Regions from separate parts of the Fictibacillus iocasae genome, predicted to be linked through region 2. Evidence: predicted binding sites of a transcription regulator. Region 2 holds the regulator's gene; each other region holds the start of a gene.
The links. The regulator Rex, encoded in region 2, represses fermentation and respiration genes when NADH is low (regulators of the CRP and FNR family bind a similar motif). The targets are predictions, from matches to a motif close to TTGTGAAATATTTCACAA.
Positions count from the first base shown of each region.

Region 1: the regulator Rex is predicted to act here: its motif matches at 1,191-1,208, upstream of qoxA (cytochrome aa3 quinol oxidase subunit II).
Region 3: the regulator Rex is predicted to act here: its motif matches at 6,415-6,432, upstream of ACFQPF_RS07580 (AtpZ/AtpI family protein).

Region 1 is NZ_JBHTCP010000052.1:140,776-151,230, reverse strand. Features, by position in the region: gene qoxB (cytochrome aa3 quinol oxidase subunit I) at 1-134, opposite strand, end outside; gene qoxA (cytochrome aa3 quinol oxidase subunit II) at 153-1,124, opposite strand; gene ACFQPF_RS18055 (hypothetical protein) at 1,685-2,632, opposite strand; gene ACFQPF_RS18050 (L-cystine transporter) at 2,809-4,197, opposite strand; gene ACFQPF_RS18045 (serine hydrolase) at 4,415-5,179, opposite strand; gene ACFQPF_RS18040 (hypothetical protein) at 5,182-5,703, opposite strand; gene ACFQPF_RS18035 (hypothetical protein) at 5,823-5,981, shown strand; gene ACFQPF_RS18030 (YggT family protein) at 6,047-6,379, opposite strand; gene ACFQPF_RS18025 (DUF2269 family protein) at 6,523-6,975, shown strand; gene ACFQPF_RS18020 (ABC-F family ATP-binding cassette domain-containing protein) at 7,099-8,655, shown strand; gene ACFQPF_RS18015 (ferritin-like domain-containing protein) at 8,882-9,301, opposite strand; gene ACFQPF_RS18010 (ABC-F family ATP-binding cassette domain-containing protein) at 9,411-10,455, opposite strand, start outside.
Region 2 is NZ_JBHTCP010000040.1:2,943-13,397, reverse strand. Features, by position in the region: gene ACFQPF_RS12200 (CPBP family intramembrane glutamic endopeptidase) at 1-312, shown strand, start outside; gene ACFQPF_RS12195 (DUF4305 domain-containing protein) at 309-509, shown strand; gene tatC (twin-arginine translocase subunit TatC) at 802-1,563, opposite strand; gene ACFQPF_RS12185 (twin-arginine translocase TatA/TatE family subunit) at 1,577-1,792, opposite strand; gene ACFQPF_RS12180 (redox-sensing transcriptional repressor Rex) at 1,805-2,464, opposite strand; gene moaC (cyclic pyranopterin monophosphate synthase MoaC) at 2,521-3,009, opposite strand; gene ACFQPF_RS12170 (cysteine hydrolase family protein) at 3,231-3,788, opposite strand; gene ACFQPF_RS12165 (ABC-F family ATP-binding cassette domain-containing protein) at 4,051-5,985, shown strand; gene tsaD (tRNA (adenosine(37)-N6)-threonylcarbamoyltransferase complex transferase subunit TsaD) at 6,502-7,515, opposite strand; gene rimI (ribosomal protein S18-alanine N-acetyltransferase) at 7,512-7,970, opposite strand; gene tsaB (tRNA (adenosine(37)-N6)-threonylcarbamoyltransferase complex dimerization subunit type 1 TsaB) at 7,973-8,674, opposite strand; gene tsaE (tRNA (adenosine(37)-N6)-threonylcarbamoyltransferase complex ATPase subunit type 1 TsaE) at 8,671-9,126, opposite strand; tRNA gene ACFQPF_RS12140 (tRNA-Asp) at 9,596-9,671, opposite strand; tRNA gene ACFQPF_RS12135 (tRNA-Met) at 9,675-9,751, opposite strand; gene ACFQPF_RS12130 (amino acid permease) at 9,933-10,455, opposite strand, start outside.
Region 3 is NZ_JBHTCP010000013.1:178,379-188,833, forward strand. Features, by position in the region: gene atpD (F0F1 ATP synthase subunit beta) at 1-653, opposite strand, end outside; gene atpG (ATP synthase F1 subunit gamma) at 699-1,553, opposite strand; gene atpA (F0F1 ATP synthase subunit alpha) at 2,055-3,554, opposite strand; gene ACFQPF_RS07555 (F0F1 ATP synthase subunit delta) at 3,575-4,123, opposite strand; gene atpF (F0F1 ATP synthase subunit B) at 4,120-4,635, opposite strand; gene atpE (F0F1 ATP synthase subunit C) at 4,747-4,965, opposite strand; gene atpB (F0F1 ATP synthase subunit A) at 5,050-5,760, opposite strand; gene ACFQPF_RS07575 (ATP synthase subunit I) at 5,768-6,151, opposite strand; gene ACFQPF_RS07580 (AtpZ/AtpI family protein) at 6,148-6,372, opposite strand; gene ACFQPF_RS07585 (hypothetical protein) at 6,581-6,925, shown strand; gene ACFQPF_RS07590 (DUF3889 domain-containing protein) at 7,047-7,448, shown strand; gene upp (uracil phosphoribosyltransferase) at 8,161-8,790, opposite strand; gene ACFQPF_RS07600 (acyltransferase) at 9,019-10,131, shown strand; gene ACFQPF_RS07605 (disulfide oxidoreductase) at 10,336-10,455, opposite strand, start outside.

The DNA of each region.
Region 1 (10,455 bases), on a different contig from region 2:
CACTCTCTCCAGAGCCAGCCCCACTTTTTGAAATATGTTAGTGCAAAAATGATACCGATCGTTGTAAGTGCGATCGATGCGTCCGCGCCGTAAATGAGCGGGTCGCCGGTGACGAAAAATTCATCCCATTTCATATGTGCTGCCTCCCCTCTTTAGTGGGATCCGGAATGATCTGAACCTGTTTCGGCTTCTGATTGCTTCCGGGCTTCCTCTTCTATTTGTTTGCGTTTCTCTTTTGCTTCGCGGCTGTGAGGGTTTAGCGGTACTTGCCCCTGGCGCTCGCGTGCTTTGATCGCATATTCGGCGTCTTTCGCATGGTCAACCCACTTCAGGTGAGTCGATGAGAAGGTCATCTTTTCAGATTCGCCTTGAAGCATCAGCTTATCGTATTGCTTTTGCGTGAGTTTAGGAGCCGTTTGCTGCACCTCTTTTACCCACTTCTCAAAGTCTTCTTCCGTCATAGCCGTTGTGATGAACTGCTGCGGTGTGAACCCTTCGCCTGTAAAGTTGGCGTTGCGCCCTTTATATTTTCCTGGCTCATCTGCCTGCAGGTACATTTCCGTCTGCATGCCAGCCATCGAGTACTCTTGTCCGCCAAGCTGCGGAATCCAAAGCGCCGCCATAGAATCAGCAGATGTTAGCTTAAACTTAACCGGGCGGTCTTCCGGAATATATAAGTAGTTCACCGTTTCAATGTTCTCTTCTGGGTATGTGAACACCCATTTCCAGTCAACAGACGTAGCGTGAACAACGAGAGGCTTCTTCTCATTTGCCGGTTCTTCCAGCGTGTAGATTGCCTTGACCGTTGGTATTGCTAGCATCGTTACGATAATAATCGGAATCACAGTCCACAGAATCTCAAGCTTCAAGTTGCCTTCCATCTCAGGCGGCTTGTAGCCTTCATTCTCTGGCTTCTCCCGATATTTATAGACGATCACTGTAAACAAAATAAAGACAACTGCTACAATAAACAGCATAAATCCGATAGAAAGCAAAATAAGATCTTTCTGTGTTGCAGCAACTGGTCCTTTTGGATCCAAGATCGCCATGTCACTGCTGCAGCCGCTCAAAAACAAGACGGCCGTCAATAATCCTAATGTAAGAAACGGCTTCAACCGTCGCATCACCAGGTCCACCTTCCTTTCTCTATATCCAGCTATTCAGCCTAGGAGCCACTTATGCCCCTACGCTTGTGAATTACATCACAAAAGCAATTACTTAAGTACATATACCTAACTGCTAACATCGTACCAAACGTTATCATAAAAATCGCAGCGTATACACAAGTGTCACGAGAATTTCAAAGAAAGCTCACAACTTCTTCACACTTTAGTCAAAAAATGTTCAAATTTGTGGAAACAGCTTCATGTATTGGAAGTGAAAGCGTGTTTTTTACCAATTCTCTTTCTCTCCTCGCATAACCTCTTTTCTACACTTGTACCCTATATGTATAACCTTCACACTTTTATTTAAAGAAACGGTTAAGGACTGAAACTCATACGAGTGTCAAGCATTGATGCTTTTAGATTTCTGCGTAGCGGTTGATCTCCATTACAGGCGCACGCTTTCCGCGGGCAATAAATAATTAGACAAAAGCTTTTTTTAAAGGATTTAAAAATGCTGAACCAATTTTAACAAAATGCTAAAAAATAAGAATCCCTGAAAAAAGGGATTCTGTATTTGGTTATTCGTTTGTTGATGGAAAGAAAGCGGCGAGTGATAGTTGAGATGAGATGAAGCTTGTTAGAGCTCCTGCCGCTGGAGTTGCAGGTTGCTGTGCGGCTATTGCGGTTATGACGCAAAGCGGGATGAGGACTGGGCCACCTGTAGATTCAAAAAGCAGGGTGCCGCAGTTCACTTTTTTAATGATGCCGTTTAAGTTAGCCGCTTCTTTTAAGAACACTGTGACTCTTTTGCCTGTACACTTAGTCAGCTCTTTTCTTAACGAAATCGTGCAGCTGTCCTCTACACACTCACAATGACACGTTTGTTCTTCGTTCTGCACAAGGTACTGAGCGCATCCTGTTAATGCAGCTGCTGCCGTCCCTTGAGTTAAAAACGGGGCCGCAACCGAAATTTGGCAGATCGGAATGATAAAATCGATCGGGATAATGGGCGGGCCGAATGGAATGGACGTGACGTTCAAGACAATTACACCACATTCGACACGCTTTAGCAGCCCTTGAAAGTTCAAGCTGCTGAAGAAAATTGTCACTTGACGCTGCACGCAGGATTGAAGCTGTTCTCTTAGGTCTTTCACACAGATCGATTCTGAGCAGGGGCAATCGCACGTCCTGCATGTTTTCTTTTGTGTTTCCAGAAAGCACGAATCTTGATTGGCCGTAGCGGTTTGAGCAAAAAAATCACCAAGCCCTATCGCGAGAATATCGCATATTTTAATCAGGATCGGACCAGGAAGCTGTCCTTCATTTTGTATCACAACCGTTCCGCAGTCCACTTTAACAAGACGGCCGACAAAAAATGGAGCCGTTCTGCTTGCTACGATGATGGTAATTCGTCTGCCAGTTAGACAGACAAGATAGCTTCTCAAATTCCTTGTACAAATATCTTCTGCACAGCCGCAATTCTCGCACTTTGCGGGAAGATGGCGGGCAATTTTACTGCAGCTCACCAATACTCACTCCTAAAATATTTTCTCTCTTTATCGTATGCTCGTACGGGGACAAAGGTACATAAGTAACAAAAATGAAGGGGTCCGGTACTCAACGGCACCGAACCCCTTCATTTAAAAGATTATTCTATTCGTGTACCGGACCCCGAACTATCCGAGCTTGAACGTTGGGGCTTTTAGGCGCTTGCTTCGACTTGGTTGTCGGCGTCGTTGTAGACGCTGGTATCGAGTTCGTTTTGAAGCTTGCTTGTCACGATCCCTGATGTCATCGCTCCGCTGACGTTTACCGCTGTGCGGCCCATGTCAATAAGTGGTTCAACTGAAATCAAGAGACCGGCAAGAGCGATTGGCAGGTCCATCGCTGACAAGACGAGCAGTGCTGCGAACGTTGCTCCTCCGCCTACTCCTGCTACACCGAAAGAGCTGAGTGCCACAATGGCGATCAATGTGGCGATGAAGCTAGGAGACAATGGATCGATGCCGACAGTCGGCGCGATCATGACGGCGAGCATCGCAGGATAGATGCCTGCGCAGCCGTTCTGGCCGATCGACAGACCGAATGAACCAGCGAAGTTCGCGATGCCATCCGGAACGCCTAAGCTTTTTTGCGTGCGGATGTTAAGCGGCAGCGCCCCTGCACTTGTTCGTGATGTGAAGGCAAAGGATAGTACCGGAAATGCTTTTCGCATATAGGTGACAGGGTTCAGCCCTGACAGCGTGATCATGAGTAAGTGGATGCCAAACATGACGAGAAGTGCCACATAGGAAGCGATAACGAACTTACCGAGCTTTGTGATAGCATCTAGGTCACTCAGCGCAACCGTTTTGGTCATGATCGCGAGTACACCATATGGAGTCAGGCGAAGGATCAGGGTCACCACTCGCATGATCACACCGTAGAATGCATCGACGATTCCCGCAAATGTTGCGGCTTGCTCTTCATTTTTCTTTTTAACACCTAAATAGGCGAGACCAAGGAATGCGGCAAAAATGACAATCGCGATGGTAGACGTTGGCCGTGCGCCTGTGAAATCAAGGAACGGGTTCGCTGGCAGCAAGGATAAAATCTGCTGCGGAAGCGTCAAGTCTTTAACGGTTCCAAACGTTCCTTCCAGCTCTTCTCCTCGTGCATTCTCTGCATCGCCTTGCTCGATCTGTACGGCTTCAAGGTCAAAGGCTACCGCTGATGCTATGCCGACAGCTGCCGCTACAGCAGTCGTTGCGATCAACAGTCCAATAATCCAGGTAGAGATTTTACCGATATTATTGGAAAGCTTTAATTTCGTGAATGCGGACAGAATGGAGATGAAAACAAGCGGCATAACGATCATTTTCAAAAATGTTACATAACCTCCGCCTACCAGCGAGAACCAGTCGGCAGATTTTGCTACAACCTCGGAGCCTGGTTCGTATGCGTACTGAAGAATAAATCCAAATATAATACCAAGTCCAAGACCTGCAAACACACGCTTGGAAAATGAAACATGCTTTCGCTGCATATACACTAAAACACCGATCAGTACAGCCATCACGGCGAGATTCAATAAGACCAGGTAAGTCGTCATCCTGGGTTCCCCCTCTTAAAAAAGTAGTCGCTTACCAAAAGTAATATAACTATTCCGATACGTCAAGTATGAATTACCGTTTTACAATTCTTCTTTCCTCCTTTCTCCAGCCCAACAGCACATAAATAACCCGCATTCAACAGCAATGGAATGAATGCGGGTTTATCGTTTGAGCTCGTGTCCTGGTCGTTGGTGTATTCAGTTTTGTACAATCTATTCACTGACCGGACAAATTATTCATCATATATTGAGACAAAAGTTTCCCGATTTTTCTATGTAGAAGCAGTGCTTCATCAGAGTCAGTAAAGTCAGTGAGTAACACAGCCGCATAAACGGGCTCGCCGCCTTCCTTCATGATGATGGCGGCATCATGCTCAACGCCTGACAGCTCCCCTGTTTTGTTCGCCACGAAAAGCTGTGGATTCATCAAAGCGGGCAGTTTATGGCGGAACTGCTGTCCACTAAGGACAGGGATCATATCCTGATGGAGGGGATGCTCGTATATTTTCCTCATTAGTAAGACGGTGTCCCTGCTGCTTATCCAATTTTCATGTGGTGATGAAAGATCCATCATTTTTCGCTGTAACTGTGTGTTTACACAGCCGATTTGTCTGCATCTCTCATTGATTCGATCCATCCCCAGCAAATCAATGAGCACATTCGCCGCTGTATTATCGGAGACCGCGATCATCAGTGTAAGCATATCTTGAACGCTGAATGGTCTACTAACAGACAGCCTAGAAATGATGCCCGCCCCACCTGTCATCATTTCAGGATTGATTGGCAAGATCTCGCCTGAAGTTAATTCTCCCTGCTCTATTAGGCTGTATCCTTCCAGTAAAATGGCGAGCTTGATCAAGCTCGCCGATTTCATTTTTTTATTTGGGTTGATTTCCATACTCCAGTCAGTGAATTGTATTTGTACACTAGCACTTCCATTAAAAGAGGAAGCGAGCTGGTGAAGTTCTTTTTTGAGCCTCATGGCTACGTGACCGCTCCGCCCATGGCAGCTGTTCCACCGTCATTGCTCATTTTCTCAAACATGTTGACCCCCATCACCACGGCTGTCCATTCTTCTGTGGATAGAAGTTCAGACCGGTTGACAAGTTTGTATGCACGGCTTTCAAAAAAACCACTCACTCTTTCAAAGCAGACAACCTCTTCTTCTTTTTCATTTAATATTTGATATTCCTTTGAGAACACTTTAGATACAATCGTGTAATTCCCTCGATCAGCCGTTTCATATACAAACTTCCTCTTTGTGAAAGAGAAGCTTTGCTGCAACCTTCCAAGCTCCACTTTGTTTTGTCCAGTTATGATCCAGCGGCCCTTGAAAAATCCGCTGAAACGTCCTTCAATGTGTGTTTTATGATCAAGTCCACAAACAGCGACTGAGGATGTAAAGGCACTCTTCAAATCTAAATATCCGATCTGATCTTGATTTTCATTGAAAATCTCTGTGATCCCTCGTGAAAAGAAATTGTCTTTAAAGTATACTTCCTTCATTCTATATCACTCCTTACTACCGCCCTTTTCTTAACCAACGTATGAGCAGCGTGAAAGTTTCAGAAAACATATTTTTCCGGCAAAAGGAAAAAATGAAGGGAGAAAAGAGGTGAACACAATTGTCACGAGGTAAAGAGTTTGAACATAAGAAAAAAGGCCATCCCGGCCAGTTTCCAGATAACAGCCTTCAGCCACGCATTGTACAGGCATCTGATGAGACAGATTCAGAATCACTCGCCACGAAAGAGGCGTTCAAGAATCGCAGAGAAGAAGAGTAAACGATGCTATCTGGGTAAAAAGGAGCCCTCTCTTCACGCGCTTGAGAAGGGCTCCTTCCACTTTTTTAAAACTTACTCGGCGTTCCTCTTTCGCGGATGATGACATCGCGATCTTTTCTCGTGCGACCTACTGTGAACAATCTCCTAAGAAAATAGCCTGCAATGCCATACACGATGATGGCCACTAATGTAGAAAGTTCGAGCTCAAACCTGCCGATATCAATCATTGGAAAGATAGCTCGGAACGGATAAAGCAGCGGTTCACTAAGAGAGAGGACCAACTGAACAAATGGCGCGTTTTCATTGGCACCAAATAATTTGAACAACAGACGCAATCCGAGGATCGCCTGGATGACTCCGACCACGATGCTGATAATCATTGCAACGGCTCGTCCCATGTTAATCGCTCCTTAACTGAATGGTTTACTTGACTGTTCCCCTCTTTTTTCCTTTTCTAACCTTTTATCATAGGATAAAAGGACTATCCCACCATTCAGTCGAATAGCATAAGTGTGTGATTATTTAAAGGGGGATATCGTTCATGACGCTTTACGGAACACTAGTACTTCTTCACGTCATCGCTGCTGTTGTCGGCCTTGGTGCTAGCTTTGCCATGCCATTTATTACAAAATTTCCAAAAACGGTTTCACAGGCTCAATTTGCTCTGCGCGTAAACAAACAGGTGGAGATTCTGCCAAAGATCGGCAGTCTTACCCTGCTCTCAACCGGCTTGATAATGGGATTCCTTCACACGCCCTTATTTACCGAAATATGGTTTGTCGGCTCTCTCGTCATTTATCTTGCCGCCCAAGTCATTGTTGCTGCTCTTATCCCAAAACAAATGAAGGAACTAGAAGCCGCTGTCGAGCGAAATGAAGGAGATGCATTGTCTTCCGATTACTATGCTATACATAAAAAAATCGATAGCTACAGCTATATCCTTCATGCATCAGCTGTCATCATGATCTTCTTAATGTCTGTGAAGCCGTTTTAAACGGATTCTTGAAGCCTTCTTCTTCAATTGGAAGGCTTTTTTCGTTTCTGCGGTTGAGTCAATTCCTTTTCAATACTATAATGAAGCAGTAAACGACTTCTGACAGAAAAAGGTGTTCTATAGATGAGTATTTTATCCGTATCAAACTTAAGCCACGGCTTTGGCGACCGTGCTATTTTTAATAATGTCTCATTTCGCCTCCTGAAGGGTGAGCACATCGGATTAATCGGTGCGAACGGTGAAGGGAAATCGACTTTCATGAACATTATCACAGGCAAGCTCAAGCCTGATGAAGGAAAAGTGGAATGGGCGAAAAAAGCGCGCATCGGGTACTTGGATCAGCATACTGTTCTTCAAAAGGGTATGACGATTCGCGATGTGCTGAAAAGCGCGTTTCAATACATGCTGGATATGGAAGCTGAAATGAACGGGATGTATGAAAAAATGGGCGAAGCGACACCCGAGGAGCTGGAAAAGCTGCTTGAGGATGTCGGTGTGCTGCAAGACACATTAACGAACAATGACTTTTACGTGATTGATGCAAAGGTCGAGGAAATCGCGAGAGGTCTCGGTTTAGAAGATATCGGCCTTGAGCGCGATGTTAACGATCTAAGCGGCGGACAGCGCACGAAGGTTCTCCTCGCCAAGCTTCTGCTCGAAAAGCCAGACATCCTTTTGCTGGATGAGCCGACAAACTATTTAGACGAAGTTCATATCGAATGGCTGAAGCGCTACCTACAGGAATACGAGAATGCGTTCATTCTGATCTCGCATGACATTCCGTTCTTGAACAGTGTCATTAACTTGATCTATCATATGGAAAATCAAGAGTTGAACCGATATGTCGGCGACTATGACAACTTTATGGGCATTTATGAAATGAAGAAAGCCCAGCTCGAGTCTGCTTATAAAAAACAGCAGGCCGAAATGGCACAGCTGAAAGACTTCGTAGCACGCAACAAGGCGCGTGTATCCACGCGTAACATGGCGATGTCACGGCAGAAGAAGCTGGATAAAATGGATGTGATTGAACTGGCGAAAGAAAAGCCGAAGCCGGAGTTTCATTTCAAGCAAGGCCGCACGTCCGGTAAGCTGATTTTTGAAACGAAGGATCTTGTGATCGGGTATGACGAGCCGTTGTCAAAGCCGCTTAACCTCCGCATGGAACGCGGCCAGAAGATCGCGCTTGTCGGAGCGAACGGAATCGGTAAAACAACGCTGCTGCGCAGCATACTTGGTGAGATCAAGCCAGTCAGCGGATCTGTTGAACGCGGCGAGCATCAAGAAGTCGGCTATTTTCAGCAGGAAGTGAAAACGGCCAATTACAACACGTGCATTGAAGAGATCTGGAGCGAGTTCCCAGGCTTTTCACACCATGAAGTGCGTGCCGCTTTAGCAAAATGCGGACTGACAACCAAGCATATTGAAAGCAAGGTCGAAGTGCTCAGCGGAGGCGAAAAGGCGAAGGTCCGCCTATGTAAGCTGATAAATCATGAGACGAACCTGCTCGTGCTCGATGAGCCGACGAACCACTTAGACGTTGACGCGAAGGAAGAGCTTAAGCGTGCGCTGAAGGCTTATAAAGGTAGCATCATCCTGATCTCCCATGAACCAGAGTTTTATAATGAAGTGGCGACGGATGTTTGGAACTGCGAAAGCTGGACGACGAAGGTGTTTTAACGAAAAGAGGATGTTCCCGCGTGCGGGTACATCCTCTTTTTGCTGTGTTAATATGGTAAATAACGGAATGTTGTCCGATGAATGCAGAGGATTCCCCGCAATGGCAGATTGTCAGCCGCAAATGGTTAAAACTCGCCCGCGCATCACTCGAAGTCAGCCGCAAGCTTGTCGAACACGCCCGCGGATCTTGCATCCCCGAAAAAAACATCAAGAAAAGAATCCATTTTCATCTCAATTTCGTGTAATAATACAAAAACCATACCGCATGGTTCTGTTCATCTGCCGCAGCTCTTTCAAATTGCTGTTTGATGTATGGATTCTGCGCTTTATCGGCGATTTCCATATAAAAATCAACCGTTTTCTGTTCGTCCTCAATTGAAGCTTCTAGCCCTTTTTTATACACAGTGGCGCATTTCTCAGTCATTTGCGGCTGATGCTGCCTGCCGGTCAGCTGCGTGTAAATATCATTAAACACCTGATAATGCTTGATCTCATCGCTGCGTATTTCTAGAATCCTTTCTCGTTCACCTGCTGTCGGAGCAAGCTGCGCTAACTGCTCATAGCAAGCGATGGCACTGTACTCGCCGTTTAACGCTTTTTCAATTTCCGCTGCCAACCCAGCATCCTGTGGTGCCCGACCGAACATAAACATTGTGTCCACACTCCCGCCTGTTCCATGTGCTTTATCGTATGCACATGCCTAGGTTTCGTGTACAGAATGAAAGAGAGCCTCCATGAGGAGACTCTCTTATCCTTTAGCTATTCAGCTCTTCAACAAGCAGCGACAGCTCTTCCCATCGCTCCATCGTTGCTTCAAGCTCAGCTTCTATCTTCTTTTGTTCACCGAACAGCTCGTTGATTTTTCCGATATCGCTTCCAGCGGCGATGATCGCCTGCTCCAGCTCCGTTTTCCGTTCTTCAAGCGCCATGATGCGGTCTTCAATCGTGTCCCATTCCTGCTGGTCTTTGTAAGAAAGCTTCTTCTTTTTCTCTTTTTTAGGCGCGCTGTCTTCAGCCGCTGCACGCTGTGCCTGAAGGTGTGCAGCAGCACTCGCCTCACGCTCACGTTTTTCTTCCATATACTCGCTGTACGCTCCTTGAAAGCGGCGAATCGTTCCATCACCCTCGAACGCCAGCAGCTTATCGACGACTCTGTCCAAGAAATAACGGTCATGTGATACGGTCACTACAACACCAGGGAAATGATCTAGATAATCCTCCAAGATGGCCAATGTCTGAATATCAAGGTCATTTGTCGGCTCATCTAAGAATAGTACGTTCGGCTCGCCCATCAATACGCGCAGCAAATATAAACGGCGCCGCTCTCCGCCTGACAGCTTGCGGATGTACGTGTATTGAGCAGAACGAGGAAATAAGAAGCGCTCGAGCATCTGTTCTGCTGTAATCGGAGTGCCATCAACCGTATAGATGACAGAAGCGACCTCTTTAATATAGTCAATCATGCGCAGTGAACCGTCCATCTCGTCATGGTCCTGCGTATAATAGCCGATCTTGACCGTTTCCCCGATCTCCACCTCGCCGCTGTCCGGCTGTACTCTTCCCGCGATGATGTTGAGCAGCGTCGTTTTGCCGCTGCCGTTCAGTCCTACGATGCCAAGGCGCTCGCCTGGCACCATGAGGTAGTCCAGATTGTTAACAAGCATCTTGCCGCCAAGGGACTTTGTGACACCCTTCAGTTCTATGACCTTTTTGCCAAGGCGCTGCGACCCGATCGCAAATTCAATGCTTCCCTGCTTTTGCGGACCCTTAACCTCTTGAAGCTCCTCTGCGCGCTGTATG
Region 2 (10,455 bases):
GAAATCGTGTTCCGTAAAATTTTGTTCGGCAGGCTGTACGGCCGATTCGGCTTTTTCTTATCGGCGCTCATCAGCTCGCTCGTGTTCGCTGCCGTTCATATGGACTTCACTCACTTGCTCATTTATACGGCGATCGGCTTCACGTTCGCGTATTTGTATGTGAAAACGAAGCGACTGCTCGTCCCGATCATCGCCCATATGACGATGAACACACTCGTGCTGCTTGTGCAATTCGTGTTCGCGGATGAGATCAAAGAATATGAAAAACAAATGGATACGATGCAATTCATCTTTGGAGGATTTTTATTATGAGAACATCACCGCTCTTTATGGGCTTTCTGTATACCGGAATTGGGATTGTCTTCACCTATTTGGCTGTCCACTACGCCCAGGATTATGGCATCACAAGCATCTGGACGATCATTACGATGGTCGTCGCTACATTCGACTTCGCCAACGCCATCCGCTACTTCGCGTTTCACCGGCATTTGAAGAAGAAAAAGAAATAATGAGATAACTAGTCGGGGTCCGGTACGTTGTGTACCGGACCCCGACTTTGTTAACTATATTCGCGCCGTTAAAATGGGTTTTGACAAGTTTGCGCGCCGATTGAATAGGATGCGAGCGGGTTTGTCTGTCTTTCGCGCCAACAGCCTCGCCAGTCCCTTTTTTAACTAGTCAACTTCCATTTCGCATTAGCTTCCGCGCCAATTTTTTGATTTGCGCGCCAACACCAACACCAACTTGCTCAACCACACCCCACCACCCAAAAGAAAAACCCACACCAACAATGGGTGTGAGTTAGGATGTGATCTCTTCCTCCAGCAGCGCGTCTTCTTCTGCTTGCAGGCGTTTGCGGTAGGCGAAGCCTGAGATGAAGATGCTGATCTCGTACAATACGAGGAGCGGGAGTGTGACCATTAAGTGTGATACGAGCTCGGGCGGCGTGATCATGCCGGCGATGACGAGTATCGCGAAATAGGCGTACTTTCGAATGCTTCTTAACAGCATTGGTGTGACGAGGCCGAGTCTTGTTAGAAACATGACGAGCACTGGGAACTGAAAGATCAGTCCGAACGGCAGGGTCATGCTAAACAGAAACGAGAAGTATTCCTGGATGCCGTACTCTCCTTCGACTTTTAGCGTTTCCGCGATGTTGCTCATGAATCCGACTACAAACGGAAACAGCAGCAAGTAGGAAAACGCTATTCCCGCGAGAAACAGCGCGAAGGAGATCGGGATGTACATGAGCGTTACTTTTCGCTCGTTCTCGTAAAGTCCGGGGCTGATGAACGCCCATAGCTGGTACAGTGCGACCGGCGCCGTCATGACGAGGCCTAGTATGAAGGCAAACGATATATATACTTTAAGCGGATCGGTCAGATCAAACGCGTTCATCTGAATATTTTGCGCGATCGTGTCGTTCTGCAAATAGACGATAACGGGCCGCGACAAAAAGAATCCCGCAACCATGAACAAAAGAAAGACGGCACTGATGATGATGAGCCGCTTCCTTAATTCACCGATATGATCATATACAGACATGTTTTTTTCTTGTGTCATATCTTTAACATCCTTACTTTTTCGCGTCGCTGTCCTTTTTGTCGTCCTTATCGTGCTCGTCCATAATGCCTTGCGTCGCACTCTTGAACTCTTTTAACGTCTTACCTGCTGCACGTCCTAGCTCTGGCAGCTTTTTCGGTCCGAAGATGATGAGCGCGGCAAGTCCGATGACGACTGCGCTTCCTGGTCCGATCCATCCGATGACGAGTGAACTTCCGATTCCTAGCATGTGTTGCACCTCCTATAGATCCTTTGATTCTTCGTTAACTGGGTATTGCTTCATAAAATAAACGAGCGACTGCAACTCGACGGCAAGGTCGATATGATGGACCCTGATGTGCGGCGGCAGTGTCAGTCTCGCCGGCGTAAAGTTGAGAATGCCTTTGATGCCTGCTGCGGCCAAATCATCAGCGATCGGCTGTGCGGCACCGACAGGAACCGTGAGAATCGCCACGTCAATCTCCCTTGTCGCGAGCTCTTTTTTAATGTCGTTGATGTGGTAGATCGGCACGTCGGCAATCTCTGTGCCGATTTTGCCTGGATCCACATCGAACGCCAGCTGAATCATTGTATTGTTGTTCTTCGTAAAATTATAGTGCAAAAAAGCAGTTCCGAGATTACCGACACCGATCAGCGCCACAGGTGTCGTTTCGTCCTGACTCAGCGTTTTGGCGAAAAAGGTCAGCAAGTAGTTCACGTTATAGCCGTAGCCTTTTTTCCCAAGTGCGCCGAAATAGGAAAAATCGCGTCTGATGGTGGCCGAATCGACCTTCACCGCCTCAGCCAGCTCAGCCGATGATACACGCTGTTTGCCTGATACGGAAAGGTTCTTCAAAAAACGGTAATACAGCGGAAGCCTCTTGGCTGTTGCTTGCGGTATTTTCATATGTTCTTGGCTCATTATAGCCCTCCAGCATGAGAAAGCTTGTCTCATCTATTGTAGCATATTTTGTACGGTTAATCTTCTCGCCTATAATCTCCGTTTTTCCCGCCCGTCTTGAGGACGAGCGACGTCGGGCCTATGATCATGCCTTTGTCGGCAGCCTTGCACATATCGTACACCGTCAGTGCCGCAGCCGATACGGCCGTGAGCGCTTCCATTTCCACGCCCGTCGAGCCCGTCGTCCGCACCTCTGCCGTGATGTGGAGTATGTACGACGCGTCATTCTGCTTTTCCCATTGGAATGACAAGTCAACGCCTGACAGATGCAGCGGGTGGCACATCGGGATCCAGTCGGACGTCTTCTTCGCCGCCATGATGCCAGCCACCTGAGCGACCGCGAGCACATCGCCTTTTTTGAAGCCGCCTTCGATGATTTTATGGTAAATGGTGTCGTTCACCGTAACCGCGCTTTTCGCAGCAGCGGTCCGGAGTGTCACATCCTTATCTGATATATCCACCATCCGGGCGCGGCCTTCATCGTTAAAATGCGTCAGCTTGTCCATGACTCGCCCTCCTTTCCTGTAATATACAATATCTTAGGAGGCGCTGTCTTGTTTACCGTGCGCTAAATCTAACGAAATGATGAACAATTAAGTTCGGGGTCCGGTACGTTTTCACATCACACCGCGGTATAGCTGCGTTGCCGTGAAAACGTACCGGACTCCAAGCAATAAAGAACCTCGCCAATGTTGGCGAGGTTATTTATTGGTGCCTTGTATAGAGATTAACGATAGTTATTGTGTGTGGGCACAAACAGATCTTCGTCTGCTTTTCTCACCATAGAAAAGTGGTCGACATTATAATGCCCGTGCAGGATGGCATTATGATGCGCGATGATTTGTTCCGCTTTAAGAACCTTTGAATTTGTCGTGGAATGGCCGTCACCCACCAGCGTCACATCAAATCCATTCACTGTAGCTGCCCGAACCGCGGTATCAATGCAATGCTCCGTTTTACAGCCCATAATCACGAGATGCTCAATGCTGTTGTCCTTTAAATAAGGCAGCAGCTCTGTGCCATAAAAGGAACTTGTCGCTTTCTTATTAAATGTGACGGCTGTAGTTGGCACCTGTATGCCGCTGTGGACTTCAAATCCTGGTCCTTCCCCATTCGCGACGTCCAGATCTCGCACGAAAATAACAGCTGCCTGTTCTTCTAATGCCTTTTCCAGTACAGCGTTAATGTTCTCCACTAATCTTTCTTTATGCCGCACACTCTGTTCGGTTAGATTGCCTTCAATTAATTCCTGCTGTGCATCAATCACAAGCAATGCTTGCTTCATAGGACCACTCCTTTCCCCTCACCTTCTCGTTCGGCATACCAAAGGAGAATTCCTTCAAATCTCGGTCTTGTGGTCTTGGGGTCCGGTACGCTTTCATCTCACACCGCGGCCTTGCTGCGTTAGCGTGAAAACGTACCGGACCCCGAACTTCAGCGGACCCCCTCCTTGCCACGCGGGAAAGAGGTGGGCTACACTAGAGGTATCTATTTTGAAGCGGTACAGGGGCGCTACTACACCCCTTTTCCATAGAGGTGAACAGCAGATGATTATTTTACAAGTGAACGATGTCAGCAAATCGTACGGTGCTGAACCCATTTTAAAGAACGTTAAATTAGAAGTGCAAAAAGGGGAGCGTATCGCGCTTGTCGGCCGCAATGGCGCAGGTAAGTCCACCCTTCTCCGCGTGGTCACAGGCGAGCTGTCACATGACTCCGGCCACATCATGATCCCAAAAGACGTGCAGGTCGGCTACCTGTCACAGGACGCAGGGCTCGACTCCGAGAAGTCGATCTGGAACGAGATGCTGAGCGTGTTCGACCACCTTCGCGGGATGGAGAGCCGTCTTCGCATGATGGAGGAACAGATGGGCGATCCTGCAGTGATCGCCAACGAGTCGGAGTACGAACGGCTTTTAAAAGAATACGACGAGCTTCAGATCACCTTCAAGGACGAAGGAGGCTACCAGTACGAAGCCGATATCCGCAACGTGCTGCACGGCTTTCAGTTCAGCGAGTTTGACCGTGAGACGCCTGTCCACACACTGAGCGGAGGCCAGAAAACACGTCTCGCGCTCGCGAAGCTTCTTTTAACAAAGCCAGATCTACTAATTCTCGATGAGCCGACGAACCATTTGGACATCAAAACGCTCACGTGGCTCGAGCAATACTTGCAGTCGTACCCTGGCGGAATCCTGATCGTGTCGCATGACCGGTATTTCCTCGATAAAATCGTCACGACGGTCTACGAGATTTCCCGCCTGCGCTCTTCGCGCTATGTGGGCAACTATTCGAAATATCTCGATTTAAAAGCGGAGCGCTATGAGCAGGAAATGCGCGAGTACGAGAAACAGCAGGACCAGATAGCGAAGCTGCAGGATTTTGTGCAGCGCAATATCGCGCGTGCGTCGACGACCAAACGGGCACAGAGCCGGCGCAAGCAGCTTGAAGCGATCGACGTGCTGGACCGTCCGGCAGGCTCGGAGAAATCAGCTTACTTTTCATTCGATATCGACCGCCAGAGCGGAAACGATGTGCTGAAGCTGAACAACGTGTCCACAGGCTATACACAGGACGAACCGCTGTTCAAGCCAGTGAACTACCACATCCACCGTCAGGACAGCGTGGCGATCGTCGGACCGAACGGAATCGGAAAGTCCACTCTTTTAAAAGCCATACGCAAAGAACTGCCGCTTTTGACTGGCGACATCCAGTACGGTACGAACGTGCAGATCGGCCATTATGACCAGGAGCAGGCAAACCTGAACTCCAACAAAACGCTGCTAAAAGAGCTATGGGACGACTATCCTTTGAAAACAGAGAATGAGATCCGCTCGATCCTCGGCCAGTTTTTGTTCAGCGGCGACGATGTACAGAAATACGTGAACGAACTGAGCGGCGGTCAGAAGGCGCGTCTCGCACTCGCGAAGCTGATGATGCAGAAATCCAACGTGTTGTTGCTCGACGAGCCGACGAACCATTTGGACCTCGACAGCAAGGAAGTTCTTGAGAACGCGCTCATCAACTACCCTGGCACAATTATTTTCGTGTCCCATGACCGTTATTTTATTAACCGTATCGCGACAAAGGTGGCCGAGCTGTCACGCGACGGCATCACAGGCTACCTTGGCGATTATGACTATTATGTAGAGAAAAAAGCCGAGATGAAAGCGCGCGAAGAGATCGAAAAGCAGGAAAGCGCGACAACAGGTGGTGCCGCACCTTCCGCTTCACCGCCGTCCGGCAAGCACGCGATCGACAAAGAAAGCAAAAAAGCCGACCGCAAAAAGCAGCGCCGCATCGAGGAGATTGAAAGTGAGCTGGAGAAGCTTGAAAGTGAAGCAGCCAGCTATGAAGAAGCGCTCTGCGACCCAGAAGTGTTCCAAGACTACGAAAAAACCGCAGAATTTCAGAGCAAGCTCGATACAGTGAATAACAAAATTGAATCTCTCATGGAAGAATGGGAAGAATTGCAGCTATAGCTATAATACAGGAAGCCATCTCGGAGTCATCAGGGGGGCCGGTACTTCGGTGCCAGGTCTACTGATGGCTTTTTTGTTTTGCAGGTCTATTTTTGATTTTACGGGTCTAACTCGGTTATTTGCGGGTCTTTATTTACAAAACGCGGGTCTAAACAATAATTTGCGGGTCTTCGTCATATTTTGAGGCGCTGGCAACAGGGAGCAGCGATAGAAGGCTAGTCGGGGTCCGGTACCATGTGTACCGGACCCCGACTAGCTTTTTTCAACTATCCACAGACGAAAATGCTGAAAATCATACCTTTTTCCGAGTTATACATGAGTTATCCACTTTATCCACAAAAACAGCATCTTAAATTGTGGATTTTGTGCACAAGTCACATTCTTTATCATTACTAGGTTTCTTTTTGTTTTCCACATTATCCACAGGTTGAGTGAAAAGTTATACACATAGTAACTTTCAACAATTCATCGGAAATAGACAGCAAAAAAGACCAGAAGCTAATCTGGTCTTTTTCTTTATTGCGCTTCGAGGTCCAAACCTGGTACGCCGTTGAGCGCCATGGTGGCTCGTTTGCCTTTTTGATATTCTATGCTGGCCGCTGCGCCGATCATAGCAGCGTTGTCTGTGCACAGCGATAATGGCGGGATGATCAGATCAAAGCGCGAGCCGCTAAAACGCTGCTCTAATCCGGCACGAAGACCCTTGTTCGCTGCCACTCCACCCGCGAGCAGCACTTGCTTCACATTGTACTCTCCAGCCGCTCGGAACGTTTTTTCCACCAATACTTCAACAACACTTGCCTGAAAGCTTGCGGCAAGGTCTTCCGGCTTGATGGTCTCACCGCGCTGTGTCGCATTATGCACCGTGTTGATCACTGCCGACTTTAAGCCGCTGAAGCTGAAATCATAGCTACCCGGCTCGAGCCACGAGCGCGGCAGATCGATAACCGGCTCGCCTTCCTGCGCCAGGCGATCGATATGAGGGCCGCCTGGGTACGGCATGTTCAGCGTGCGCGCCACTTTATCGTACGCCTCACCGGCCGCATCATCACGCGTCTCGCCAATCACTTCGTACGATCCGTGTTCCTTCATATACACAAGCTCCGTATGCCCGCCAGAAACGATAAGCGTCAGCAGCGGGAACTTCATCTCTGTAAGCAGTCTGTTCGCATAAATGTGCCCTGCGATATGGTGCACCGGCACGAGCGGCAACCCGTGCGCAAAGGCAAACGCTTTGGCCGCGTTCACACCGATCAACAAAGCCCCGACAAGTCCCGGCCCTTCCGTTACCGCGACGGCCGTCAGATCGCTTGGCTCAAGCCCCGCTTGCGATAAAGCCTCCTCTAGCACGAGTGTCATCTGCTCCACATGGTGGCGCGATGCCACTTCCGGAACGACACCGCCGAATCGCTTATGGCTCTCAATCTGTGAAGAGACAACGTTTGAGACAATTTCCACTCCGTTTTTTATGACCGATGCGGCTGTTTCGTCACAGCTCGTTTCGATCGCCAATATCAGTTCATCACTCATAATTCCACCCACATGACCAGTGCATCCTCGCCGTTGTCACTGTAATAGTTTTTTCGAATCCCGCCGTTTTGGAAGCCTAGCTTTTCGTAAAGCCCGCGTGCCGCCGTGTTCGTGAGCCTCACTTCGAGCGTTACCGTAGCGGCACCGTATCGCTTCGCCAGTTTCTTCGCTTCCACTAGCAAGCCCTCGCCAAGCCCTCTGCCGCGGTGTTCCGGCAATATCGCGATATTCGTGATATGCGCTTCGTCCATGACGATCCAGACGCCGCAATAGCCGATCGTCTGAAGTTTTTCTTCGATCAATAAATAGTGCGCGAACTGGTTGCCAACTATTTCGTTGTAAAATGCCTCTGCCGTCCAAGGCGTCGCGAACGAGCATTGCTCGATGCCGACGATATCCTCAATGTCCGTCACTTTTGCCAATCTGTATGTGATGTTCTCCATGTTCACACCCATATCTACCCCTGCTTGTTCTGCGCCTTCAGCCAGTTGACCTCGGCCTCTGCGAGCTGAAGATACGTCGGCACAAACTCATGCACATCTTTCACAGGTTCTTTTTCGATCCCGAGACGAGCGAGCTCGGACGGCTTCGGAATGTGATCTCCCGCTGTTCCAAAGACTGCCTGGCTCCCGAGCGCGTTCTGTATCGCTTCTTGATGCAAAGGTAAATCGGTCCCGATAAAAAGAATGCGGCGGTCGTGTGTTTTTAGCTCCTGCAGCCACTCATCACGCAAAATGATGCGGTCACTAAGTATGTTCTTAAACGCTCCGTCCTCTTCTCCGTAAAGCCCGGTGAAAAGCTGTGTGCGCCGTGCGTCAAACAAAGGCACGACGAGCCCGTCAAAGTACTTGCCGTTTTGCGCGAGCACTTCTAAGCTCGAGACACCGACCAGCTCTTTTTTCAAAGTCCACGTAAGCGTCTTGGCTACCGTCACACCAATTCGGACCCCTGTATAAGAACCCGGTCCTTGCGCTACGGCAATACGGTCCAATTCCGCCGGCTGTGTCGCCGTCTCCTTCATCAGCTCGTCCACCGCGGGCATGAGGCGGATCGAATGGTTCTTTTTTAAGTTCGTGATCAGTTCTCCGGCCACGATTCCGTCTTTCAAGACCGATACACCCATGACGAGGTTGGACGTGTCTATCGCCAAAACATTCATGATAAAAGCTCCTTAACTAACGTGATGTACCGCTCGCCCGCTGGCTGCAGTTCAATTTCTCTTTGGTTGTCGCCTTTATGGCGGATGGTGATGCTGAGTTTGTCTTGTGGCACATATTCTTGTATAAACTGCGCCCATTCGATCACGCAGACTCCCTCGCCGTAAATGTATTCTTCAAATCCGAGATCCTCGTCCGAGTTCTCTAGTCGGTAAACGTCCATATGATAAAGAGGAAGACGGCCGTTGTACTCTTTCATGATCGTGAAAGTCGGCGAGTTCACGTTGCGTTTCACGCCAAGGCCTTTCGCTAGACCTTGCGTGAACGTCGTCTTGCCAGCACCTAGATCACCTTCGAGCGTCAGCACATCACCAGGCTGCACAAGCGTTCCCAATTTGTAGGCAAGCTCGGTTGTTTCCTCTCTTGACGCCGTTTGAATGGTGTACGTCTCCAACTTCCTTCCTCCTTGCTTATATTGCGCGCCGTTATATGGCTTTTTTATTTGTTTGCGCGCCATTTTTGTTAGAATGCGAGCGGGTTTAAGTCTTATTCGCGCCGATTGATCGGAGGAATAAAGAATATACGAATTTGCTCTGCCTCTTGATTGCATTGCGCGCCATAACGTTACTTTGCGAGCCAAAACTAAGATTTGCGCGCGACACCTCTAAAATGCGCGCCGAATGAGGTTACATTCGCGCCATTAACTAGTTACGCGCCGTTTCAATGAAAATGCGAGCGAGTTTTCAATAACCTTTACTATTTGCGCGCCACTCTTAACAGCTTGCGCGCCATTACCCTTTAATAAAGAAAAAGCCTTAGGTTTATGCTGTCCTAAGGTTTTCGTTCTATCATATAGTTTATAACAAGTCTGGACATAAAAAAACACGAAACCATTGTTTCGTCTTTTACGTTAAAAATATAAATGGCGGACCCGACCGGGGTCGAACCGGCGATCTCCTGCGTGACAGGCAGGCATGTTAACCACTACACCACGGATCCATTTGGTTGCGGGGACAGGATTTGAACCTGCGACCTTCGGGTTATGAGCCCGACGAGCTACCAGACTGCTCCACCCCGCGACAATGTGAATGCTTACGGACGATGTTATTCCTCCAAAGCGTGACCCTAAACTATTTTCTTAAGGACAATATTTAATATAGCATACTCTTCCAGAGGTTTGCAAGTGTTTTTATTAGGTAATGTGTTTTTTTGTTATATAAGAGAAGAGCACCGGATTAGTATATCTCCGGTGCTCGTGTTTTATGCTGCTTTTTTGTTGTCTGTTGGTGTTGTTTTGTTGAAGCCTTTTGCGTAGTACACGATCGTTAGTCCTACGAGCCAGAGTGGGCCGACTAATAGCGCGATTCTTGTTTCTGGGAAGTACGCCATTAAGCCGACGACAAGTCCTAGGAACGCAAGGGCTACGTAAGATGCGTACGGGAATAGCGGCGCTCGGAATTTGAGTGACGCGATTTCCGCAGGTGACAGGCTTTTTCTGAACTTAAGCTGTGATAAAAGAATCATTGCCCACGTCCATACTGCACCGAACGTTGAGATACTTGTGATCCAGACGAATACTTCGCTCTCTGGGAACAAGTAGTTCAGCAATACGCCGATCAATAATACAGCGGCTGATGTTAAAACAGCTGCTGACGGTACTCCGCTTTTGCTGATTTTCTTCAAGCCAGATGGCGCTTGATCTTGCTGCGCCAAGTTAAACAACATACGCGCTGTACTGAAGATACCGCTGTTACAGCTAGAAAGTGCTGCAGTGATCACAACA
Region 3 (10,455 bases), on a different contig from region 2:
GCACGTGCTCCTGGCGGCTCGTTCATCTGGCCGAATACCATCGCTGTTTTCGAAATAACGCCGGAATCGCTCATCTCGTGGTAAAGATCATTTCCTTCACGAGTACGCTCACCAACACCTGCGAATACGGAGATACCGCCGTGTTCTTGAGCGATGTTGTTGATCAATTCCTGGATAAGAACCGTTTTACCTACACCCGCACCACCGAAAAGGCCGATTTTTCCACCTTTTACGTAAGGAGCGATCAGGTCAACTACCTTGATTCCTGTTTCAAGAATCTCAGTCTTTGTTGTTAGTTCATCAAATGAAGGTGCTGCACGGTGGATCGGGTCACGGCGAACATCTGCCGCTACGTCTTCTTTCAAGTCGATCGGGTCACCAGTTACGTTGAATACGCGTCCAAGTGTCGCGCTTCCTACTGGAACGGAGATTGGCTTGCCAGAGTCAACGATTTCCATTCCACGTACAAGACCGTCAGTGGAATCCATCGCGATCGTACGCACCATGTTGTCGCCTAGGTGAAGTGCTACTTCAAGAGTAAGATCTACACCTTCAGCGTTAACTTTTAAAGCGTTAAGCAGTTCTGGAAGCTGGCCTTCGAACTTTACGTCTACGACCGGTCCAAGAATCTGAGTAATATAGCCTTTATTCATCGGGTTCCCTCCTATCTTGACATCTCGGGCTTTTATGCCGAACGTCTATTCAAGTGCTGCTACACCGCCGACGATTTCCGTGATTTCCTGCGTGATCGCTGCTTGACGCTCTCGGTTGAAGGAAAGTGTCAGCTGGCCGATCAGCTCGTTCGCGTTGTCGGTTGCATTCTTCATCGCAGTCATACGTGAAGCGTGCTCGGCTGCTTTTGCATCCAATAATGCACCGTAAATCAGGCTTTCTGCATACTGAGGCAGAAGCACTTCGAGAATTTCGTCCTCTGAAGGCTCATACTCATACGAAGCTTTTGATTTTCCAGAATCAAGGTCTGTCAGTGGAAGAAGCTTCTTCTCTGTCAGATCGTTCTGGATGGCACTTACGAAATGGTTGTAGTACATGTAAAGCTCGTCGAACGTACCGTCTGCATAAAGGCTGACTGCTTTGCTCGCGATCGCTTTAATATCCGCGAATGAAGGCTGATCCGCAACACCAGTGATGCTGTCGAGGATGTTCATCTTACGGCTTTTGAAAAAGTTCACGCCTACTTTACCGACCACGATCAAGGCGTACTCGTCAGCTGACTTGTGGCGCTCTTGAATGGTACGGAAAACGTGGCGAAGAATGTTTGAGTTGTAAGCTCCGGCAAGTCCGCGGTCCGCCGTTACGACGAAATAACCCGTTTTCTTTACCGGCCTTGAGATCAGCATGGAATGGCGCGCAGAGCTGGAGCCAGACGCGATGCTCCCGACTACCTCCTGGATTTTGTCCACATAAGGGCCGAAAGACTTGGCGTTCTGCTCGGCACGGTTCAGCTTAGCCGCTGAAACCATCTCCATCGCCTTCGTGATCTGCATAGTCTTTTTCGTTGAATCGATACGTGCTTTGATATCTCTCAATGCCATCTTCGTAATTCACCACCTTTATAGGTAGTTTAAAACTCCGGTTCGCATGCCCTTCGTATTTCTTCGTTGCGTCGGTGCTCCGGTTCTCATTTGGCAAACCAAACTCCGATCCTCGCACCTTCCGCGCCTCGAACTACTCGCGCCTGCAAATCCTCGTTTTAAACATCCTACATTTTATAAAAGCTGGTTGCATGCCCTTCGCCGCCTGGCAAAGACATACGTAAGAAATGGTGCAGAGCCCATCTCCGGGACGAAGCTCTGCTGTATTATGGTCTGCTTTAGAAGACCGTTGCTTAAAATGTCTTTAAAAAAACATCTTCGAGTAAGTTGATTGCAGTGTAAGGTGCCGACTCCTGCAGGATAAATGGGACAGGTGAGACCTTCCAATGGCGCTTGGCTAGCGGAAGGGCTCACCGCCCACCCTGCGGAAAGCGTGCACCTGTAACGGAAATCAACGTTTCCCTCACGGCAAACAGTCTTACATAATCAGTTTTTTATAACTTAAGCGAAAGTCTTCTTGAACGCTTTAATTGCATTATCAAGGCTATCATCTTCAGGAAGCTTACCAACTGTTTTAAGGTGTGTTAACACATCTTTGCTGTTTGCTTCCATGTGAGCGTAAAGTGCTTCTTCAAAACGGCTTACATCTTCAACAGCTACATCATCAATGTATCCGCGAGTCAATGCATAAAGAATCGCTACCTGATATTCAACCTTAAGCGGCTTGTGAAGTCCTTGCTTTAGTACTTCAACCGTACGTGCGCCACGGTTTAGCTTCGCTTGTGTTGCTTTATCAAGGTCAGAACCGAACTGAGCGAACGCTTCTAGCTCACGGTATGAAGCAAGATCCAGACGAAGTGTACCAGATACCTTGCTCATCGCTTTGATCTGTGCTGCTCCCCCTACGCGGGATACAGAGATACCTGCGTTGATCGCTGGACGAACTCCGGAGAAGAACAAGTCAGACTGCAAGAAGATCTGTCCGTCTGTGATGGAGATAACGTTTGTCGGAATGTATGCCGATACGTCAGATGCTTGCGTTTCAATGAACGGAAGCGCTGTGATCGATCCTCCGCCAAGCTCGTCGCTAAGCTTCGCTGCACGCTCGAGTAAGCGTGAGTGAAGGTAGAAAACGTCCCCTGGATAAGCTTCGCGGCCTGGAGGACGGCGAAGAAGTAGAGAAAGCTCACGGTAAGCAGCTGCCTGCTTAGAAAGATCATCATAAATGATAAGGACGTGCTTTCCATCCCACATGAACTCTTCTGCCATAGAAACCCCAGCATAAGGAGCTAGGAATAGCATTGGAGCTGGCTGTGAAGCAGATGCTGTTACAACGATTGTGTAATCAAGCGCACCATGCTGGCGAAGTGTTTCTACTACGCCTGCAACCGTTGATTCTTTTTGTCCGATAGCTACATAGATACAGATCATGTCTTGATCTTTTTGGTTAAGGATCGTGTCGATCGCGACAGCTGTTTTACCAGTCTGACGGTCACCGATGATCAATTCACGCTGTCCGCGTCCAATTGGAACAAGAGCGTCAATCGCCTTGATACCTGTTTGAAGCGGCTCATGAACGGATTTACGAGCCATTACGCCTGGAGCTTTTTGCTCGATCGGGCGAGTTTTCTTCGTGTCGATTGGGCCTTTTCCGTCTAGCGGAAGTCCAAGCGGGTTCACGACACGTCCAAGAAGTTCTGGTCCTACAGGAACTTCCATGATGCGTCCAGTACGCTTTACTTCGTCTCCTTCACGGATTTCAGCGTATGGTCCAAGGATGATGATACCTACGTTGTTTTCTTCTAGGTTCTGGGCCATACCCATAACACCGTTAGAGAATTCAACAAGCTCACCGGCCATAACGTTGTCTAATCCATGGGCGCGAGCGATACCGTCACCAACCTGGATGACTGTACCTACATCGTTTACTTCGATTTCAGATTGATAATTTTCAATCTGCTTTTTAATTAACGCACTGATTTCTTCAGCTTTGATGCTCATGAATTTTCACCCCTATCTTTCTAGCTTCGGACTGAAGCTAATTGACGTTCGATTCGATCAAGTTTACCGCTGACAGAGCCGTCAAAAATACGGTTCCCGATGCGGATTTTCATGCCGCCGATCAGCGACGGTTCGATAATATTTTCAATGCGCAGCTTTTTGCCGAGGCGCGCTGTAAATGTCTTTTCCAGCTCAGCTGTTTCATCAGCTGAAAGCGGTCGGACAGAGTACACCTTTGCGTCTGCAACGCCTTGCGCGTCGTTGGCCAAGTTAATGAACTGGTCAGCCATCTCTCCGATTAAAGAGATTCGGTTGCGGTCAACCAGCAAGAACAGCGTGTTCATAACTGGAGTCGAAAGCTCAGCTCCGATGCTGTCTTTTACAAGCTCTTTTTTCTGAGATGTTGTTACCTTTGGATGAGCAAGAACCTTCATGAGATCCTTATTCGAGCTGATGACGCTCTTAACGAGGCGCAATTCATCAGCCGTTTTCTCCAAGTTCTCTGTCCCAGCGATATCAAAAAGAGCGAGCGCGTAACGTTTTGCCACTACAGCCAGATCTTTGCTCATCGAGACTCGCCTACCTCTTGAAGGTATTCGTTAATCAGCTTCTCTTGAGCTTGTCCGTCTAGTTCTTTTGCAATAACTTTAGAAGCGATCATAACGGATAATGACGCCACTTCTTCACGAAGAGCAGCCACAGCTTTTTCTTTTTCAGACGCGATGTCAGAGATTGCCGATTCTTTCACACGTTCCGCTTCAGCACGAGCAGCAGCGATGATTGTTTCGCCTTGCGCTTCACCTTGCTTTTTCGCGTTTTCGATAATAGCTTTCGCTTCTTCTTTCGCGTTCTTCAGCTCTTGAATTTGGTTGTCCAAATAGTTTTGAGCTTCTTTGCGGCTTGTTTCAGCAGCCGTGATTTCATTGTTGATATGATGCTGGCGCTCTTTCATGATTCCCATTAACGGTCCCCATGCGTATTTGCGCAGCAATAGCATTAATACTAAAAAAGCAGCTAACTGGACGAGAATGTCGCCAGTGTTTAATCCACCTGTAGCAGCACCTAAAATTAAGGATTGCACAGCTTTTCCTCCCTTCAGTGGTCATACATAAGGAAAGGCGAAGGTTCCATCTATGAAACAAGCTTCGCCCCTGTATATAGATCCTTTAGATAAACAATGTTTTTAGTTGAATTACTTAGAGCCTAGCGCGATGAACGCGATAACTACTCCGATGATCGGAAGGGCTTCAACTAGTGCTACCCCGATAAACATTGTTGTTTGAAGAGTACCGCGAAGTTCTGGCTGGCGAGCAATCCCCTCTACTGTACGTCCAACGATCAAACCGTTACCAATACCTGCACCTAGTGCTGACAAACCGATAGCAATTGCAGCTGCAATAAGATGTTCCATTGTGAAATTTCTCCCTTCAATTTCCCTAAAGTTTTTTATTAAAATTAGTTCCTGTTAAACAGAAACTGATAATTCACGTGTTTCTTAGTGATCGTGGCTCACCTTGTGGGCAAGATAAACCATGGTCAGCATCGTAAAGATGAATGCCTGGATCGCACCGACAAAGACTGAGAAGCCCTGCCATACGATCATCGGGAAGAACCCGAGAATGCCGGAGAAGATGCCTTGGTGTGACATGCCGACAAGCAGCCCTAGCAGGATTTCACCCGCATAGATGTTTCCGTAAAGACGAAGTCCAAGCGTCAATGTGTTCGCAAATTCTTCAATGATCTTTAACGGGAACAAGAATTTCATCGGTCTGAAGAATTCAGCGCCGTATTCTTTTACACCTTTCATCTTAACGCCATAGTAGTGCGTAAGTGCCACCACCATAACCGCAAGTGTAAGCGTAATGGTCGGGTCAGCTGTTGGCGATTTCCACCACAGTTCCCCATCCCACATGATGGCGAATGGAAGTCCAAGCATGTTGGAGACGAAAATGTACATTAACAGCGTGAGCCCTAATGTAAGAAAGCGTCCGCCTGTATGCCAGTCCATCGTGCTGTTGATGATTCCTTTAACGAAATCAACGACCCACTCTAGAAAGTTCTGCATTCCGCCCGGCCTCATGGCTAAGGAGCGAGTTGCTAAAACGGCGATAATAAAGACGATGGCAGATGATACTAAAATCATTAATACATTGGACAAGTTAAAAGATAATCCCATCCATTCTACAATTGGAGCATGATGTTCCACTTTTAGTTCACCTCTTTTCCTTTGAAGTTCGAGTAGCTCGAGTTAGTGAATCTATTAACATGATAATGTAGACTGACATCAGTCCCATTACCACACTTAACAAATGAAAATGTTCCGGATACCGCTGTGCGATAAGAACAGCGAGGCCTGCCGTAACGAGCCTGGCAAGAGAACCGAGTGTTTTAACCTTCTCTCCTGAGGCAACCGCTTGTCCAAAACGGCCGATCTTAGAATACATGTTCCACAGATTATACAAGCTGAACACCGTCCCGAGTGCCAATCCTAAAAAGACGCTCTTGTACTCTGTAAACGCATATCCGAGGACAAAAAAAGAGAGCGAAAACAGCGTGTATTTAAAATATCTTGCGTACGTCGCGCTGTATTCTGTCATTTCTGCCCGTCCTCTGAGAAGTTGTTGATGAGGCGGATCGTTCCATAAACACCTGTAGCAAGGCCTAGAAACAACCCTAAAATGAGGAAAATCGGAAAACCAGTTTCTATGTACGAGTCGATCCATCGCCCTCCGAAAAGGCCGATCAATATGCATCCGACAAGCTGAGAAAGAATGCCAGTCATCAAAGCCATTGCTTTATAAGGCCGTTTCTTGCTCATATTCCGGACTCCTCTCCTCAGGAATTTGGAAGTTCACAGAATGTGTCAAATCCTTGACAACACTGTAATGAAAACCTTACCATATTCCCTTTGTAAGAATACAATAGTGACAAATTGATGTCAACGCAATATAGGGTATTTGTTTAAATAAATTGTGGAAATTTTGTGGCTTATTTGCTTTGTGAAAAGTACATGAGGTGAAGTAGTTTTGGGTGTTTTGAATGATTGTTTTGTAAGCTTCGCTTCTTACTCAGAATTCACAAAAGAGGTTGATTTCCGTTTCAGTCGCACGCTTTCCGCGGGGTGTGGCGAAAAGCAGGAAAGGCTCGTTCAGCCCCGACAAGCAAATGAGGAAGGGACCAGTAAGTCGCTCTTTGACTTATTGGGCACTTCCTCATTTGACATAGAGGGGCTAGCCATTTCTGCTGGACATGGTGAGCCCTTTTGTCGCTACGCGCCTTTAAAAGGTCTCACCTGCCCACTCATGCCGCTGGAGTCGGCGCCTTTCACTGCAATCAACCAAATCAGGGTGAATTACGAACATAATCTCTAACAAATCCCTCTCATCTTCGGAGTATATTTTGTAGAGCTTCTAAATTAGGAAGGGGGTTTTCATAACATTTCCTTTTTCTGTGAATACTTCTTTTATATACATATGAAAGGGGTTATTGGTTATGTTTAAAAAAACTGCGGCTGTGTTGTGTGTGTTGGTGTTGCTTGCGGCGTGTGGGGGGAAGGAGCCTAAGACGGAGGAGAGCTCTCAGAAATTGAGCAAGATGAATACGGGAAATTATCAGGAACAGCTTCGCACGGATGTTTCCTCTCCTCCTTCTGGGAAGAACGATTACTTTCATTGGGGCAGCATTGCGGTTCGGGAAACAAAGAAAAAGTATCCAGATGCACAGGTTAAGGATTATGGATATGAAGGGCGCGATGTGAATAAGGACGGATCGGTCATCGACTCGTTCAACTTCAACATCATGGAAAACAATACAAAGCGTGTTGTGCGGACGAGCGTGCTTCATGAGCCGGGCAGCAGCAAAGCGCTCGATGTTTTGTTTGAAGAGCAGGGTTGAGTTGGTTGAGAGGCTGTTCTATATGCTGTGATTGCGGCGTCTAGGATCGCTTTTTATTTGGGTGATGGAGATTGCCTAAATAGGTGAAATGATTTAACTTTTCGTTGAATTGCTGTGACTTTGCGTTGGATTGCTTTAACTTTTATCAAACTTGTAGTGAAAAATCCGTGAATTGTTGTAACATCTTAAAAAAGTGTTGTGATAGATCATTTTAGACCTGAATATTCATTGAAAATTAGACTTCAGAATCAATATCCTTACCGGAACAAGTCAAAAAACCGGCTTTCCCTGCCCAACCTGGCGGCGGAGGCCGGTTTTCGTCTTTCATTTAGAGCATTTTGTTTATCGCTGACGTCGTCCAGACCTTCTTTCTTGTATCCCATCCATGGATTGTTGTGACTTTTCGTTGAATTGCTGTGACTTTTTCCAAACTTGTAGTGAAAAATCCGTGAATTGTTGTAACTTCTTTAAATTGTGTTGTGTGGGTGCCAATTCGTATTAATAAATGGCTCTTAACAAGTTAAAAAACCGGTTTTCCCTGCCGAATTTGGAGGCGGTGGCCGGTTTTCCGCTTTTATTTTAGTAAGTAAATCCAAAATATGTCGTGTTGGGTTCTAATCGCATTAGAAAAAGCTCTTTATAAGTTAAAAAACCGGCTTTCGCTGCTCAAATTGAGCGGCGATGGCCGGTTTTCCTCTTTAAAATATGACAATTACTTCGTTCCGTACAGTCTGTCACCAGCGTCGCCGAGTCCTGGCACGATGTAGCCGTGGTCGTTCAGCTTTTCATCGAGTGCAGCTAAGTAGATATCTACGTCCGGGTGCTCGTCCTGGATGACTTTTACGCCTTCTGGTGCGGCAACTAGGCACATGAGCTTAATGTTTTTAGCGCCTCGGTTTTTGATCGAATCGATTGCCGCAGCAGCTGATCCGCCAGTCGCGAGCATCGGGTCGATCACGATGAAGTCGCGTTCTTCCACGTCAGATGGAAGCTTCACGTAGTATTCCACCGGTGTCAGTGTTTCAGGGTCACGGTAAAGACCGACGTGGCCCACTTTTGCTGCAGGCACCATCTTTAAAATTCCGTCGACCATACCCAGGCCAGCGCGAAGAATCGGAACAAGCCCAAGCTTTTTCCCTGCGATAACGTTCATTTTCGCTTCGGCAACAGGTGTTTTGACAAGCACTTCTTCCAATGGAAGATCGCGTGTAATTTCAAACGCCATCAGGCCGGCTACCTCGTCCACAAGCTCGCGGAACTCCTTCGTACCCGTTCTCTCATCACGGATGTGTGTCAGCTTATGCTGGATAAGCGGGTGATCCAGTACATGTACTTTCCCCATTCTTAGCACTCCTTTTTATGTAAATGTTTTGTCGTTCTATTTAAGCATCTCTAGCATTTTACAGAAAAACGTTACGAGCCGCAACTATATTAGAGAATTACCAGATTTAAGTAAAGAACATTAAATAAATGTAAGAAAATTATTAATACAATCGAATTCGGCAAATTCCATGTTAGTATAAAAGCCGCATGCTATAAATGTGCTTTCATTATGAAAGGAAGTGCTGCAATGAACCAAACTAAAAAGGTCTATTTCAACGAAATCCATTTCTTACGCGCATTCGCATGTCTTGGCGTTTTACTTGTCCATGTTACAGCGGTTTATTATACCCAGCATGGAGATGTGCATAATTGGCTAACGTTCATGCTGAATCAGCTCGGCCGTTTTGGCACACCGACTTTTGCCGTCATCAGCGGTTTTCTGCTGTTTTTTCAGGTTCGCAACAAAGGATTTGATGCAAAGCGGTTTATTCAGTCACGAACGGTGAAAATCATATCTCCTTTTATCATTTGGAGTATTTTTTATTTACTCGTTACGAAATATATACTAAAAGGCACATGGCCAGCAGATCCTAAAGTGTTTCTTTATCAGTTCACATTAGGCGAGTCATTTTATCATTTGTACTTTATGGCCATCGTTATTCAGTTTTACTTTTTATTTCCGTTTCTTCAGTTGATTCGAAGCAAAAAAGCTTGGTGTGTGGCACTTGTTGTCGCGGCAATCATTAACAGCTATTTTACTGACATCTCTCATAGCGTTCTGTTTGACGGCGTCATTGCCAGAGTGATTGTCGATAAAGTATTCTTCCTTCACTGGATTTTCTTCTTTGTGTTTGGCGGATTCATGGCTTATCACTGGGAAGAAGTGGTTCGCGTCTCACAAAAGCACAAATGGCTTTTCGCCGTATTGGCGGCAGCTGTATATGCCGGTGCTGTCTGGGAGTACAAGCTAATGGGAAGCGTACCGTCTAAACGCTTGACGAATTTCGTGAATTTACCGATTCTCTCGTTCGCAACGATCGGGCTTTATCCTTATTTCCAAAAAGCACGCTGGCTGAAAGAGCGTCTTTACACAGTCGGAACACTTTCCATGGGCATTTACCTGGTGCATCCGTTTATTCTGGTGATTCTGCAGCGCATCGTGCCTGAACACATGTGGGCAACGCGCGGACTGCCGCTCATGTTCATCATCGTTCTTGTCCTGTGTGTGTCCATGGTGAGACTGATCCAGGTCCTGCCTAACCATCAATATATTATTCCTGTGCCATCACCGAAAAAGAAAAGCCCATCCGATTCACAGGAAAAACGCTACAACCAACAGCAAAAACCAGTCTCCGTTTAAGAGACTGGTTTTTTTTTGCTTCCGTGGCCAAAAAATTTAACGAACATAGTGTAAGGGCAACTAAGGCTGACTTAAGTCAGCCAAGTTTTCTTTACACTATAGGAATGCATAACTTTTTTGCAAGATGATTACTCGACGTGGCAAAAAAGTTAACCAACATAGTGTAAGGGCAACTAAGGCTGACTTAAGTCAGCCAAGTTTTCTTTATTTGCGTGCTAGGATCATGAATAGGGTAATCATCGTGAACGCCGTGAAGGCTAAAAACGGGATGGTGATGAAGCCTGCATAGTTGATGTACTGACCGGAGCATGGGACGCCGGATGT